3 regions of the Pseudomonas corni genome follow, and region 1 is predicted to be linked to each of the others. Evidence: riboswitches for the same ligand, from Rfam matches in the RefSeq annotation. Region 1 holds a riboswitch; each other region holds the start of a gene.

The links. Region 1 has a riboswitch for cobalamin ahead of ACWKV9_RS10040 (CbtB domain-containing protein). Riboswitches for the same ligand answer to the same signal wherever they lie in the genome.
Region 2: it holds a riboswitch for cobalamin, as region 1 does, so the genes downstream of both, cobO (cob(I)yrinic acid a,c-diamide adenosyltransferase) here and ACWKV9_RS10040 (CbtB domain-containing protein) in region 1, are expected to answer to the same signal.
Region 3: it holds a riboswitch for cobalamin, as region 1 does, so the genes downstream of both, ACWKV9_RS12585 (ABC transporter substrate-binding protein) here and ACWKV9_RS10040 (CbtB domain-containing protein) in region 1, are expected to answer to the same signal.

Annotation. Positions count from the first base shown of each region.
Region 1 is NZ_JBSKHW010000004.1:277,631-281,905, forward strand. It holds gene ACWKV9_RS10030 (ABC transporter permease) at 1-10, opposite strand, end outside; gene ACWKV9_RS10035 (NAD(P)/FAD-dependent oxidoreductase) at 7-1,224, opposite strand; cobalamin riboswitch at 1,650-1,888, shown strand; gene ACWKV9_RS10040 (CbtB domain-containing protein) at 1,986-2,177, shown strand; gene ACWKV9_RS10045 (CbtA family protein) at 2,189-2,920, shown strand; gene ACWKV9_RS10050 (cobalamin biosynthesis protein) at 2,917-3,330, shown strand; gene cobM (precorrin-4 C(11)-methyltransferase) at 3,431-4,177, shown strand.
Region 2 is NZ_JBSKHW010000001.1:591,449-595,723, forward strand. It holds gene ACWKV9_RS02655 (C40 family peptidase) at 1-238, shown strand, start outside; gene ACWKV9_RS02660 (C40 family peptidase) at 335-871, shown strand; gene ACWKV9_RS02665 (PQQ-dependent sugar dehydrogenase) at 930-2,276, opposite strand; cobalamin riboswitch at 2,424-2,624, shown strand; gene cobO (cob(I)yrinic acid a,c-diamide adenosyltransferase) at 2,734-3,345, shown strand; gene ACWKV9_RS02675 (cobyrinic acid a,c-diamide synthase CobB) at 3,356-4,275, shown strand, end outside.
Region 3 is NZ_JBSKHW010000007.1:30,978-35,252, forward strand. It holds gene ACWKV9_RS12575 (ABC transporter ATP-binding protein) at 1-40, opposite strand, end outside; gene ACWKV9_RS12580 (FecCD family ABC transporter permease) at 37-1,053, opposite strand; gene ACWKV9_RS12585 (ABC transporter substrate-binding protein) at 1,050-2,063, opposite strand; cobalamin riboswitch at 2,205-2,397, opposite strand; gene ACWKV9_RS12590 (HipA domain-containing protein) at 2,506-3,237, opposite strand; gene ACWKV9_RS12595 (helix-turn-helix domain-containing protein) at 3,237-3,581, opposite strand; gene ACWKV9_RS12600 (winged helix-turn-helix transcriptional regulator) at 3,772-4,230, opposite strand.

The DNA.
Region 1 (4,275 bases):
TCTGGCTCATCGTTTCGCCCCTCTGGCCCTTCGCTCGATCAAGTCCTGCATACGCATGACATTGGCAGCGACCCGCGCGACATTGCGATGCAGGGGCGCTGCGGGCATGGCCTTGAAAGGCGTGACCGGATAAACGCTTTCGGCGGCGGGCAGGCCTTGGACGAGATCGGCGACCAATGCGCCCATCCGCGTTGCCATCGCCACCCCCCGACCGTAATAACCCAAGGCGACGGTCAAGCCCGGTTCCGGCTGGCTGAGGATCGGGATTCCGGCAGACGGCACCGCGACCCGACCGCACCAGCAATGGGTCAGCGGCGTTTGCTCAAGCATCGGGTAGATGTCGAGCATTTCCCGGCGAACCCGCGCCAGGTCATTGAGGTTTAACGCGTCGCGGAACGGGCCTCGGGTGCCGAGCACAAAACGGCCGTCCTGGGTTTTGCGAAAGTAGCGCAATACCCGGTAGGTGTCAGATACCGGCAATCCACCGGGTAAGACCAAGTCCTGTAGTGCTGACGGCAGTGGCGCTGTTGCCGCCTGCAAACTCCACAGCGTGACGTAGGTATGAGGCAGCGCTGGCAACAACGGCGAGGAATAGGCGTTGGTGGCGATGACCACCTGATCGGCCTGAATCTCGCCGTTGGCAGTGGTGACCGTCCAGCCGCCATCAGTCCGTTTTAGTTGCAACGCGGCGCAGCGTTCAAAAATCTTCACCCCGCGTTGACGGGCGACCGCCGCCAGGCCGTGGATGTATTGATAGGGCTGTAATTGGCCAGCGCGCTCGTCAAGCAGCCCGCCGTGGTAGATCGAGGTGCCGAGCAGATTCGCCGCCTGGTTTTTGTCGATCATCCGCACCGCTGCGTTGCGCGCTTGCCACTGACCCGCCCGGGCGTTCAGAGAGAGCAAGGCCTTCTCGTTATGCGCCGCTTGAATCCAGCCGTCCTGACGCGCACCGCAGTCGATGCCCAGACGCTCGATCAGCCTGAATACATAGTCCGCCGCGCCGCCCGCCAAATTCGCCAAAGGTTCACCGCGTGCTTCACCGAAGCGTTCGATCAATTCATCGGGGTTGAGCTTGAGACCGGGAATGACCTGACCGCCGTTGCGACCGGAAGCGCCATCACCGATGTTCAGCGCATCCATGACGATCACCTCCCCCTCTTCGGTGGAGCGCGATGTCAAGGCCAGAACGGTGGACAGCCCGGTGTAACCCGCGCCGATGACCACACAACGCGCTCGTGAAGGAAGCCGTGAGGTGAACACCGGTACCTGGGAGCGCTCCTGCCAAAGACAGCTGAATACATCCGACGATGATTTCAAGATCCACCCGTATCGATGATCGATATGGATGTAGGTATAAACGATATTTTCATTGGCGCAATGTTCAGACAGGGAATGCGTCGTTCCCGGAATGATTCGGTCGTAAATGATGGAGGAGGTATCGCTGATCGATAGGGTTTTCGCCAAGAACCCGGTACATCCGACGCCAGTTCAGCGCCGGGCAGTCATCATTCGCGGACAGGTCCGCTCCCACGGATTCTGCCCATGCGCGATTCGGTGGCCGCTCCCACCCTGGATCTGCGGCGCTGCGGCTTTGGCAATCCAGGTCCGAAGGCAGACCGCAGATTGACGAAGCCACTTCGCCATGCTCTCCTACACGCCTTGTTACGGGTGCCCTTCACAGGGTGAAACGGGAAACCGGTGCGTGTCGTCCCAAAGGCGATGCAAGTCCGGCGCTGCCCCCGCAACGGTAAGCGAGTGAAGAGTCAGATCCACTGTGTCTGTCATGGCTGTAAAGCGTGAGATATGGGAAGGCGATTCTTGATGGCGGAACGCATTGCGCGTTTAGCCCCTCGCAAGCCCGGAGACCGGCCCGCAACTGACACATAACAAACCCGCGGTGGGCGGGCGCTGTTGAGTCTCTGCTGACGCCTGTCAGCGGGTTTCATTGCGCTTTCCTGCTCGCTGAAAATTCAGAGGGACGCGCCATGTCGATCAGCACTACCAGCCCAACCACCACTTCCAGCACCACCGTCACGCAGACCCAACGCCTGACCGCCGCCGTCAGCGCGATGGTCCTCGGCGCCTGTCTGGTCTACTTCGCCGGCTTCTCGCACATCGATGCAGTCCATAACGCCGCGCACGACACACGTCACAGCTCTGCCTTCCCTTGCCATTGAGATCTGCCGCCATGTTCAAGCGTATCGCTCAAACGGCTGGCTTCACCGGGCTGCTCGCCGCTCTGCTGCTGACACTGCTGCAAAGCTTCTGGGTGGCACCGCTGATTCTGCAGGCGGAAACCTACGAGAAGGCTCCGGCCACACACGCCGAAGCTCAGCCCCACGAACATGCCGCAGGCGCCATGGCTGCCCACGAGCATGACGCCCAGGCCTGGGAGCCGGAAGACGGTTGGCAGCGTGTGCTGTCCACCACCGGCGGCAATCTGGTGGTCGCGGTCGGTTTCGCGTTAATGCTTGCGGCGCTGTATACCCTTCGGGCACCGAGCAGCACTGCTGAGGGCGCCCTTTGGGGGCTGGCCGGTTTTGCTGTGTTCGTACTGGCGCCGACCCTTGGCCTGCCACCGGAATTGCCGGGCACCGCCGCTGCCGACCTGACCCAGCGTCAGTTCTGGTGGATCGGCACTGCCGCCTCGACTGCGGTCGCGCTGGCTTTGCTGGTGTTCGGGCGTCACTGGGCACTCAAGATTCTGGCCGTCGCGATTCTGGTCGTGCCCCATGTGATCGGCGCACCGCAGCCGGCAGTGCACGCCAGCCTGGCGCCGGAAGCACTGGCGTCGCAGTTCAAAATCGCCTCGCTGCTGACTAACGCCGTGTTCTGGATCGCCATGGGCGTGATCAGCGCCTGGCTGTTCCGCCGCAATAATCCTGAACTGCATACGTCAGGCCTGCCGCACGCGGCATGAGTCAATCGAGCACTCGGCCGACCCTGGTGGTCGGCCTGGGCTGCCGCCGAGGTTGTTCGGTGGAGTCGTTACTGGCCCTTATCGGCCAGAGCCTTGCGCTAGAGGGGCTGGCGCTAAGTGATGTAACCGCCCTCGCCTCCCTTGATCTCAAGGCTTCGGAGCCCGGGTTACTGGCGTTGAGTGAACGGCTGGACGTGCCGCTGGTGTTTTTCAGCGCAGATGATTTGAGCGCGTTCGAAGGACAGTTGAGCCATCGATCCCAAGTCTCGTCTGCCGCTACCGGGTGCTATGGCGTGGCGGAAAGTGCAGCGCTGGCGTTGGCTGCGCAGTTGCTGGCCACCCCATCCCATTTGCTCATCACACGCCGCAAAAACAGCCACGCCACCTTCGCCTTGGCCGGACACCTGTAGGAGCGCGCTTGCCCGCGATTACGGCGTAACAGGCAACACATCGTTGGCAGACAGTCCGTAATCGCGGGCAAGCGCGCTCCTACCGCTAAAGGAACCCATCATGACCATTTTTTTCATCGGCGCAGGCCCCGGCGATCCGGAGCTGATCACCGTCAAGGGTCAACGTCTGATCCGCAGTTGCCCGGTCATCATCTATGCAGGCTCCCTGGTCCCCGAAGCGGTGCTTGAAGGGCATCAGGCGGTGCAGGTGACCAACAGCGCCGAATTGCATCTGGAGCAGATCATCGCCTTGATGAAATCTGCTCATGAACAAGGCCAGGATGTGGCCCGGGTTCACTCCGGAGACCCTAGCCTGTATGGCGCCATCGGCGAGCAGATTCGTTGCCTGCGCGAGCTGAATATCCCCTTCGAAATCATCCCCGGCGTGACCGCGACCGCTGCCTGCGCCGCCCTGTTAGGCACTGAGCTGACACTTCCAGACATTTCGCAAAGCGTGATCCTGACTCGCTACGCCGACAAAACGTCGATGCCCGAGGGCGAAGCGCTTAGCGATCTGGCGCAGCACCGGGCCACCATGGCCATTCATTTGGGCGTGAACAATCTGGGCAAAATCGTCGCCGAACTGGCCCCGCATTACGGCGCCGATTGCCCGATTGCCGTTGTCCATCGTGCCAGCTGGCCGGATCAGGATTGGGTGGTGGGCACGCTCGCGGACATCGAAGCGAAGGTGCAGGAGAAAGGTTTTCGGCGTACGGCGTTGATTCTGGTAGGTCGTGTGCTGGGCAATGACGTATTCAGCGAATCATCGCTGTACCGCGCCGGGCATGCGCATGTGTTCAGGCCGTGACTTGGCGTTACTGACTTGTAGGAGCGCGCTTGCCCGCGAAAGAGTCGGGTCAGATATTCCCGTGTTTGGTGACACTACGCAATCGCGGGCAAGCGCGC
Region 2 (4,275 bases), on a different contig from region 1:
GTTCTTCAGCACCGCAGGCCGTGGTCGTGTCAGCCACGCCGGTATCTATCTGGGTGATGATCAATTCATTCACTCCAGCAGCCGTCGCAGTGGTGGTGTTCGGGTAGACAGCCTGGACGATGCCTACTGGGCCAAGACTTTCATCGAAGCCAAGCGCGCGCTGGCCATGGCACCTTCCCAGGTTGCCGAGACCACGACCGCAATGAGCTCGACTACACTCAAGCGCCAACACCGCTGATACCGGGCGTACAAACCGGAAAACCCCGTTTGTACGCACTTCCAGCTCCTGATTCCTGGGGGCTCAAGCCGCATCCTGTTATAGGTTGTTGTGTTTATGTCGTTACCGGTTCGCCTGATTGTCGTGTCATTGGCTCTGTTGCTGGCTGCATGTGCCAGCCCTCCGCCGCCAGCTCCGAAACGGGTTGCTCCCAAGCCCGTGGTTTCCGCTCCTTCTGACTTTTCCTCCCCGCTTGCTGATGACGTGCTTGTCCGTGCCATTGGGCTGGTGGGCACGCCTTATCGCTGGGGCGGCAATACTCCCGATTCAGGATTCGATTGCAGTGGTCTGATTGGCTACGTCTACCGAGACGCTGCCGGTATCAGCTTGCCTCGTTCTACCCGGGACATGATCACCTTGCGTGGCCCGGACATAGGCCGCAGCCAGTTGCAGACCGGTGATTTGGTGTTCTTCGCCACAAGCGGCGGCTCGAATGTGAGCCACGCGGGGATCTATGTCGGGGAAGGGCGGTTCGTGCATGCACCCGCAACCGGTGGCACGGTCAAACTGGACAGCCTGGACAAGCCCTATTGGCAGAAAGCCTGGCTGAACGCCAAGCGCGTGATTCAGCCTTCGAGCCTGGCGCGGCAATAAAGACCTGAACTATGGTGTGGAAGGGAGCAAGCTCCCCTCCCACAGATTTATCGGCGAATCATTTTGCCGCGCTAGAAGCCTGAGCAGTCTTCGCCGCTGTCACCCGCCAAATCTTGTTGCCGACGTCATCGGCGACCAAAAGCCCGCCGTTATTGTCGTTGATCACGCCAACCGGACGGCCTTGCGCCTTTTCGTCTGAACTCAAAAAGCCTGTCAGCAGATCGACCGGCGTGCCGCTGGGCTTGCCGTCCTTGAATGGCACAAACAGCACCTTGTAACCGCTGTAGGGTTTGCGATTCCACGAACCATGCTGACCGATGAAGAGCCCTTCAGTGAACGGCGCTGGCAAGGTTTTGCCATCAGCGAATGTCAGGCCCAATGAAGCCGTGTGCGGGCCTACTGCGAAATCAGGCGGGATGGCCTTTGCCACAAGATCAGGATTCTGCGGCGTCACGCGCACGTCCACATGCTGGCCGTAGTAGCTGAATGGCCAGCCGTAGAAAGCGCCATCCTTCACCGAAGTCACGTAATCAGGCACCAGATCGCTGCCGATTTCGTCACGCTCGTTGACTGCTGTCCACAGCGCCCCGGTGTGGGGTTCCCAATCCATGCCGTTGGGATTGCGCAGCCCGGACGCGAAGATTCGGTGCGAGCCGTTCGCCGGGTCCACTTCCCAAATAGCGGCACGACCTTCTTCCTTGTCCAGACCGTTTTCACCCACATTGCTGTTGGAGCCAACGGTCACGTAAAGCTTTTTCCCGTCCTTGCTGGCGATGACGTTCTTGGTCCAGTGATGGTTGAGCGTGCCGCCCGGCAAATCGACCACTTTGGTGGGCTCACCGCTGATCGAGGTCTGGCCGGCTTCATAGTTGAAGCTGATCAGCCGATCGGTGTCGGCAACGTAAAATTTGTTACCCACCAGCGCCATGCCAAACGGCGAATTGAGGTTTTGCAGGAACACCGTGCGCGTTTCAGCGACGCCGTCGTGGTCCTTGTCGCGCAACAGGGTGATGCGGTTCGGGCTGGGAACGCCAGCACCGGCGCGGCCCATGACTTTCTCCATCACCCAGCCGCGAATGCCTTTGCCGTCATCGGGTTTGGGTGGCGAATTGGTTTCAGCCACCAGCACGTCACCGTTAGGCAGCACGTACAGCCAGCGTGGATGATCGAGGTTTTCAGCGAACGCGACGACCTGAGTGCCTGGCGCCGCAGTCGGCTTGGCGCCATTGGCCCAGCCGACGGCGGGCGCGATGTTTACGGTAGGGATCAACGTCTTGTTGGGCTCGGGCAGTTTGGGGGATGTGCCCATGCCTTCACTGACTTGCAGTTTCGATGACTCGCCGCAGCCCGCGAGCCCTCCGGCAACCAGCAGCACCAAGACAACCTGAGGTCTGAGCTTGAACATTGTCGATCTCCATTTCGTAGGCATTTAGTATTTTTGTGTATCTAGGTAGAGGTACCTGAGCCTTCTTAGGTTCAACCGGCAACCCGGGTCTGTGCCAAGTGCCGATGGGGAGCCGCATTGATTGACGCTCAAACCTCAACCCTCTACCCTTCGCCACTTGTTTCAGGTGCCCTTCGGACCAGTCTCGACAGGGTGAAACAGGGAAGCCGGTTAGATTCCGGCACTGCCTCCGCAACGGTAAATGAGAAAAGCCACGCACAATGCCACTGTGTTCTCTGAACATGGGAAGGCGCGCGGCCCGAACGTTCGCTCATGAGTCCGGAGACCGGCCTGATCCAATTCCACAGCATTTCGGAGGGCGATGCTCTGCGTCACGGCCTGTCTAACAGGCGCCGTGTTGCCAGTGCCTGCTCGTGCTCTCCGTCTGCGCCTACTTGCCCTCAAGCGGAGAGCTGAGATGAGCGAAACCCCCGAACGCGACGAACGTCACCTGGCGCGCATGCTGCGCAAAAAGGCCGTGATGGACGAGCGTATTGCCAGCGCCCCCAACGAATGCGGGCTGTTGCTGGTGCTGACCGGCAACGGTAAAGGCAAAAGCAGCTCGGCCTTCGGCATGCTAGCCCGCGCCATGGGCCATGGCATGCAGTGCGGCGTGGTGCAGTTCATCAAGGGCCGCAACAGCACGGGCGAGGAGCTGTTCTTTCGCCGCTTCCCCGAACAGGTGCGCTACCACGTCATGGGCGAGGGCTTCACCTGGGAAACTCAAGATCGCCAGCGCGATATCGCCGCCGCCGAAGCCGCGTGGCGCGTGACTCAAGACATGCTCCAAGATCCGAACATCGGCCTGGTGATCCTCGATGAACTCAATATCGCTCTCAAACATGGCTATCTGGATCTTGAGCAGGTGCTTGCCGATCTGCAGTCGCGTCCGCCGATGCAGCACGTGGTTGTGACTGGCCGTGGCGCCAAGCAGGAATTGATCGATCTGTCCGACACAGTGTCGGACATTGCCGTGGTCAAGCACGCGTTTCAGTCCGGCATTCGCGCGCAGAAGGGCATTGAGCTGTGAGTGACCGTTCATGATTCAAGCCAGGCAATGCCCTGCAGTATTGATCGCCGCTCCCGCCTCCGGTCAGGGCAAGACCACCGTTACAGCGGCCCTGGCCCGGTTGCATCGCAATCAAGGCCGCAAGGTTCGAGTGTTCAAGTGCGGACCGGACTTTCTCGACCCGATGATCCTCGAACGCGCCAGCGGTAACTCCGTTTACCAGTTGGACATGTGGATGGTAGGGGAGGACGAAAGCCGACGCCTGTTGTGGGAAGCTGCCGCTGATGCTGACTTGATTTTGATTGAAGGGGTGATGGGGTTGTTCGACGGCACGCCTTCCAGCGCGGACCTGGCGCGACGTTTTGGCGTGCCGGTGTTGGGTGTGATCGACGGCACCGCCATGGCACAAACATTCGGCGCGCTGGCTTTGGGGCTGGCCCGTTATCAGCCGGACCTGCCGTTTGCCGGCGTGCTGGCCAACCGGGTCGGGACCGTGCGCCACGCGCAACTGCTGGAGGGCAGCCTTACCGAAGGCTTGCGCTGGTACGGCGCGCTGTCCCGGGAAACCGGGATCGAACTGCCGAGCCGGCATCTGGGCCTGGTTCAAGCCAGCGAGCTGAACGATCTGGATGTGCGCCTTGATGCTGCAGCCAATGCGCTCGCCAGCACTTGCGAAGTCGCGTTGCCGCCTGCTGTCAGGTTCGATGCACCGGACTTCATTACCGCAGAGCCGCTGCTCAAAGGCGTGCGTATCGCCATCGCCCATGACGAAGCCTTTGCCTTCATCTATGGGGCCAGTCTCGATTTGCTCCGGGCGATGGGTGCTGAGTTGTCGTTCTTTTCGCCCATCCGTGATCAGCAGATTCCCGACGCCGACAGCCTCTATTTGCCGGGCGGTTACCCGGAACTGCACCACGTCGCACTGGGTGAGAACAAACCGATGCTTGATGC
Region 3 (4,275 bases), on a different contig from region 1:
TCAGTGCGACATCGCTATCGACAAGCGTGGCAGGGTTCATCGGGGGTTCCTTCTACCGATCAGGATCAAGGCAAAGACCGGCGCGCCGACCAATGCGGTGACGACCCCGACCGGGATCACCTGGCCCTTGATCAGGGTTCGCGAAAGCACATCGGCGGCGATCAGAAACACCGCACCGGCCAGCGCACTGGCTGGCAGCAGGCGTGTGTGTTGGGTGCCGGTCAGTAATCGCACGGCATGGGGAATGACCAGCCCGACAAAGCCGATGGAACCGACGATCGACACCATCACCGCCGTGACCAGCGCCGCGCAGCTGATCAGGCATATCTGCACGCGGCGCACGGGAATACCCAGCGACGCGGCCGAATCTGCGCCAAAGGTGAATGCGTCCAGCGCTCGCCGGTGCCACAGACAAATGATTAGACCGATCAGCGCGGTCGGGACGGTCAGCCAAACGGACGGCCAGCGCACACCGCTAAGATTGCCCAGCAGCCAGAACATGATGCCCCGAGCCTGCTCGGCGCTGGCGGACTGGGTGATCAGAAACGCAGTCAGCGCATTGAACAATTGTGAGCCTGCGATACCCGCCAGGATGATTTGCCCGGTAGCGCCGGACGCACCGCTGGCCCGTGCCAGCAACGCCACTACGGCGAAGGCCGTAAGCGCACCGGCAAACGCGCCGACCGACAGAGAAATCAATCCTGCACCCACGCCGAGCAGGGCCACCAACACGGCGCCGGTGGAAGCACCGGCCGAGATGCCGAGCAGGTAGGGATCGGCCAGCGGATTGCGCAGCAGCGACTGCAAAATCACCCCGCAAGTAGCAAGCCCGGTCCCGCAGGCGGCGGCCACCAGGGCCCGGGTCAGACGGTAGTTCCAGACAATGCCTTCATCGATGGGATCAATCAGATAACCGGCGGCCCACAGCTTGTTGGCCAACACCTGAAAGATGACGCCGGGCTCGATATTGGTTTCGCCGATAGTGACTCCTGCCCCCAGCGCGAAGAGCAAGATTGCGAGGGCCAACAGAGTACGGGCAAGCACTGTCGTCATTTCGCAGCGTCGTAGCTGTTGATGGCGTTAGCCAGCGTTTCCAGGCCTTCGAAGGTGCGAGTGCTGGCCTGCATCGCCATGGCGTCGAGGATGATGATGCGGTTGTTTTTTACGGCGTCCATGTTGCGCGTCACCGGGTCGCTGCGCAGGAATTCCAGTTTCTTCTGGTAGTCGTCCGCCGGAAAACGACGGCGGTCCATGCGAGCGATGACCAGAAACGTCGGATTGGCTTTCGCGATGGTTTCCCAGCCAACGGTGGGCCATTCCTCATCGGAGTCCACCACATTGCGCAGGCCCATGGTATTGAGCATGAAGTCTGGAACGCCCTTGTGGCCGGCCACGTAGGGGTCGAGGGCCAGCCCCGGGCTTGAAAACCAGAACAGCGCGCTGGCGTGCTTGAAGGCATTGTTCTGCGCCATGGCGACGGACCGGGCCAGACTCGCCTGCAGTTCGGCATTCAGCTGCTCGCCGCGCGACTGAACGTCAAAGATCTCCGCCAGTTGGCTGATGCTTTTGTAGATGCTCTCGACGCGAAACGCCTCAAGCCGGGTGCCGTCGGCACCAACCGAATTGTCTTTGGCTTCGCAGTCGGAGGGCATCAGATAAGTGGGGATGTTCAGCTCGTGGAACTGCTCCCGGGTGCCAACCGCGCCTTGCGGGCCGACCATCCATTCCAGCTCGACCGCGACCAGTTCCGGGCGTTTGGCGGTGACCGACTCGAAACTCGGTGCATTGTCAGCGAGCCGTTCAATCGCGTCGTTCTGCGCCTTGTATTTAGCCAGCACGTCGTTGAACCACAGGGACGTGCCCACCACCTTGTCACCCAGGCCCATGGCATAGAGCATTTCAGTGCCCGCCTGCCCAATGGTCACGGCGCGCGCAGGCGCATGGGCGAAGGTCAGCGTGCTGCCACAGTTCTGCACCGTCAGCGGGAAATGCGTGGGGGCAGCGCAGGCGAGGGCGGGGAGGGCCAGGGCAGTGAACAGGGTGGCAGCGCGCAGCAACGGCATGTCGCAATCTCCAGTTGAACCGTACACGGAGCAGGGGTACGGACTGGAAACACACACTTGAACGCTGCCATTGATGCAGCGGGGTGCCGGATTTCAACCGGGCACGACCCAAGGGTGTCCTTCCCGGACACCCCGCCGGTTAGTGATTTTGCTTGGCCGGCAGGTCTCCTGACTGGTGCGTCATCACCGGCTCCAGCCTTCCCGGATTCAAACCCAGTGGCAGTTCAGGAGCAGGCTCGGCACCTACAGTTGCGGGGGCAGTTCCGTTTGATGCGTTGGGGGCATCGCGGATTCCCTATTAATCCCGTTCGGGACCGGCGGCGGCATGGTAGTCGATCGTTGGGGGTGGCAACAACCGGCTACTTGCGCATGCGAACTGAGCCCACGGCGTTATGGACCATATTTAGTTCCGGCCCCTTGAGCCACTGCCCGTAATGGTCCTTCAGCTCTTGCTCCCACCCCGCAACTCGGCAAGCGGCGTGCGATCAAAACGCTCGACCAGCAATGTGCTTGGGTTCTCTGCATGCAGGGCGGTGTTGGCGACGTTAAAGCCTTTGGATGCGGCGAAGGTCATGCAGGCAAACTCAATCGCTGGCAAATCGTACTGATCGAATCGGTCGCGGGGCTTGGCCAGGATTAGCATGCCTTTGTCTTGCAAGGTTCGTTTGGGCCGTGCGCCACCCAAGGAGGATCGCTGCTGGCGAATGTTGAGGGTAGTGATGGATGCCTCATCGAGTTGACCGTCGTATACCGCCTCGCAGGCCTCGATAAATTTTGCCAGACCTTTCAACGTCGGAACTGTACCGTGGCCCACACCCTCAGTAGGGTCTCTGGCGGTCCCTGCCATGAGGTTGCCGATGCGGTCGTTGTTGGGCGATTTGAGCAAGTAATCAATAGGGGCCAACACTTCGCCGTAAGCGCGATGAAGCAGGCGCTCGCCCCAACCGTCCGGCATGGCGTCGTTGATGAAGCCAGGAATACCACGATTTTTTGCTATGCCGACAAATGCCTCGGCCCGTAGCGGGTAATTGATGGGGTCGGGCACCCAGCCACCACGCTCCACGTGATCAGGGGCATAGACAAACTCGCCCAACTTTCCATTTAGCGTGAGGCGGCCAAGCGTCAGCACCGCCCCGGTATAAGGGTGCTCCATGTAGATGTAGGCACGGGACATCAGAATGCCTCCGGCTTGGGTTTGGACAATCGGACCCGTTTCGATGCGATGCTCTGGTAAGTGGCGTCACCATCGGTATGACGGGTAATTTGCGAAGTAGTTTCTATCCCGTCGAGCGACGTGAACACGCGCTCAGTGAGGCCCAGTCGCCAGAGCACCAGCATGAATGATCGAAGATCGACCCGTTCCGAGCCGCTCTCAATTTTGCGCAGGGTATGTTCGGAGATTCCTATTGCTGTCTTGAGGTCCGACTGGCGCAGGCCGAGTGAAAGGCGCTGCGCTTTGACGAGAAGGCCTATTCTGCTAAGGCTATCGGCACAAATGACCGGGAAGAAGTTTTCCATAACACGTATAACCGTAAGCTTTAAGTTGGATAAGGCTGACCATAGCACGTATTAAAATTTTAAATGGAACGCTTAATATTCAAAAATATGCGTCTTAATCAGGATAAAGCTTATGCAGATAAGTCTTATATAGCGTGAAAAAAACGCGATGAAGTGATTTTTGCTTGCTCCGACGCTTCACAGCCCACACTCACGACATCGCATTTGAATGCTGCTCATAGCGCTTACGCGCGGCGGTGAAGGCGTCGGAGTTTTCGACCACCCATGTCCACAGCGGGATCATCTGCACCAGCAAACCCATGCCCAATTCAGTGAGGGCGTACTCGACTTTCGGTGGGACTTCGTTGAAATCGCGTCGGGTAATCAGACCGTCACGTTCAAGCTGACGCAGCGTGTGAGTAAGCATGCGTTGGGTGACGCCCGTAAGCTGCCTGCGCAGTTCGGCATGGCGCAACGGGCTCTTCACGCCTAAAGCGTGGACGACGCCCAAGGACCAGCGGTTGCCCGAATGGCCGAGGATGTCGCGCTTGAGGCCGTCTTCGTCTTCGCTCAACGCGGCGCAGGCGGCTTGTGATCTGCGGACCACTTCCTGCGCGTCCAGACCCCGCGGTATCACCGGTGTGCCTACTTCTGGTGCCTCAAGGGGCATGACAAGATCTCCTCTCTGAAGTTGAAAACGCTATCCAGGAGTGAC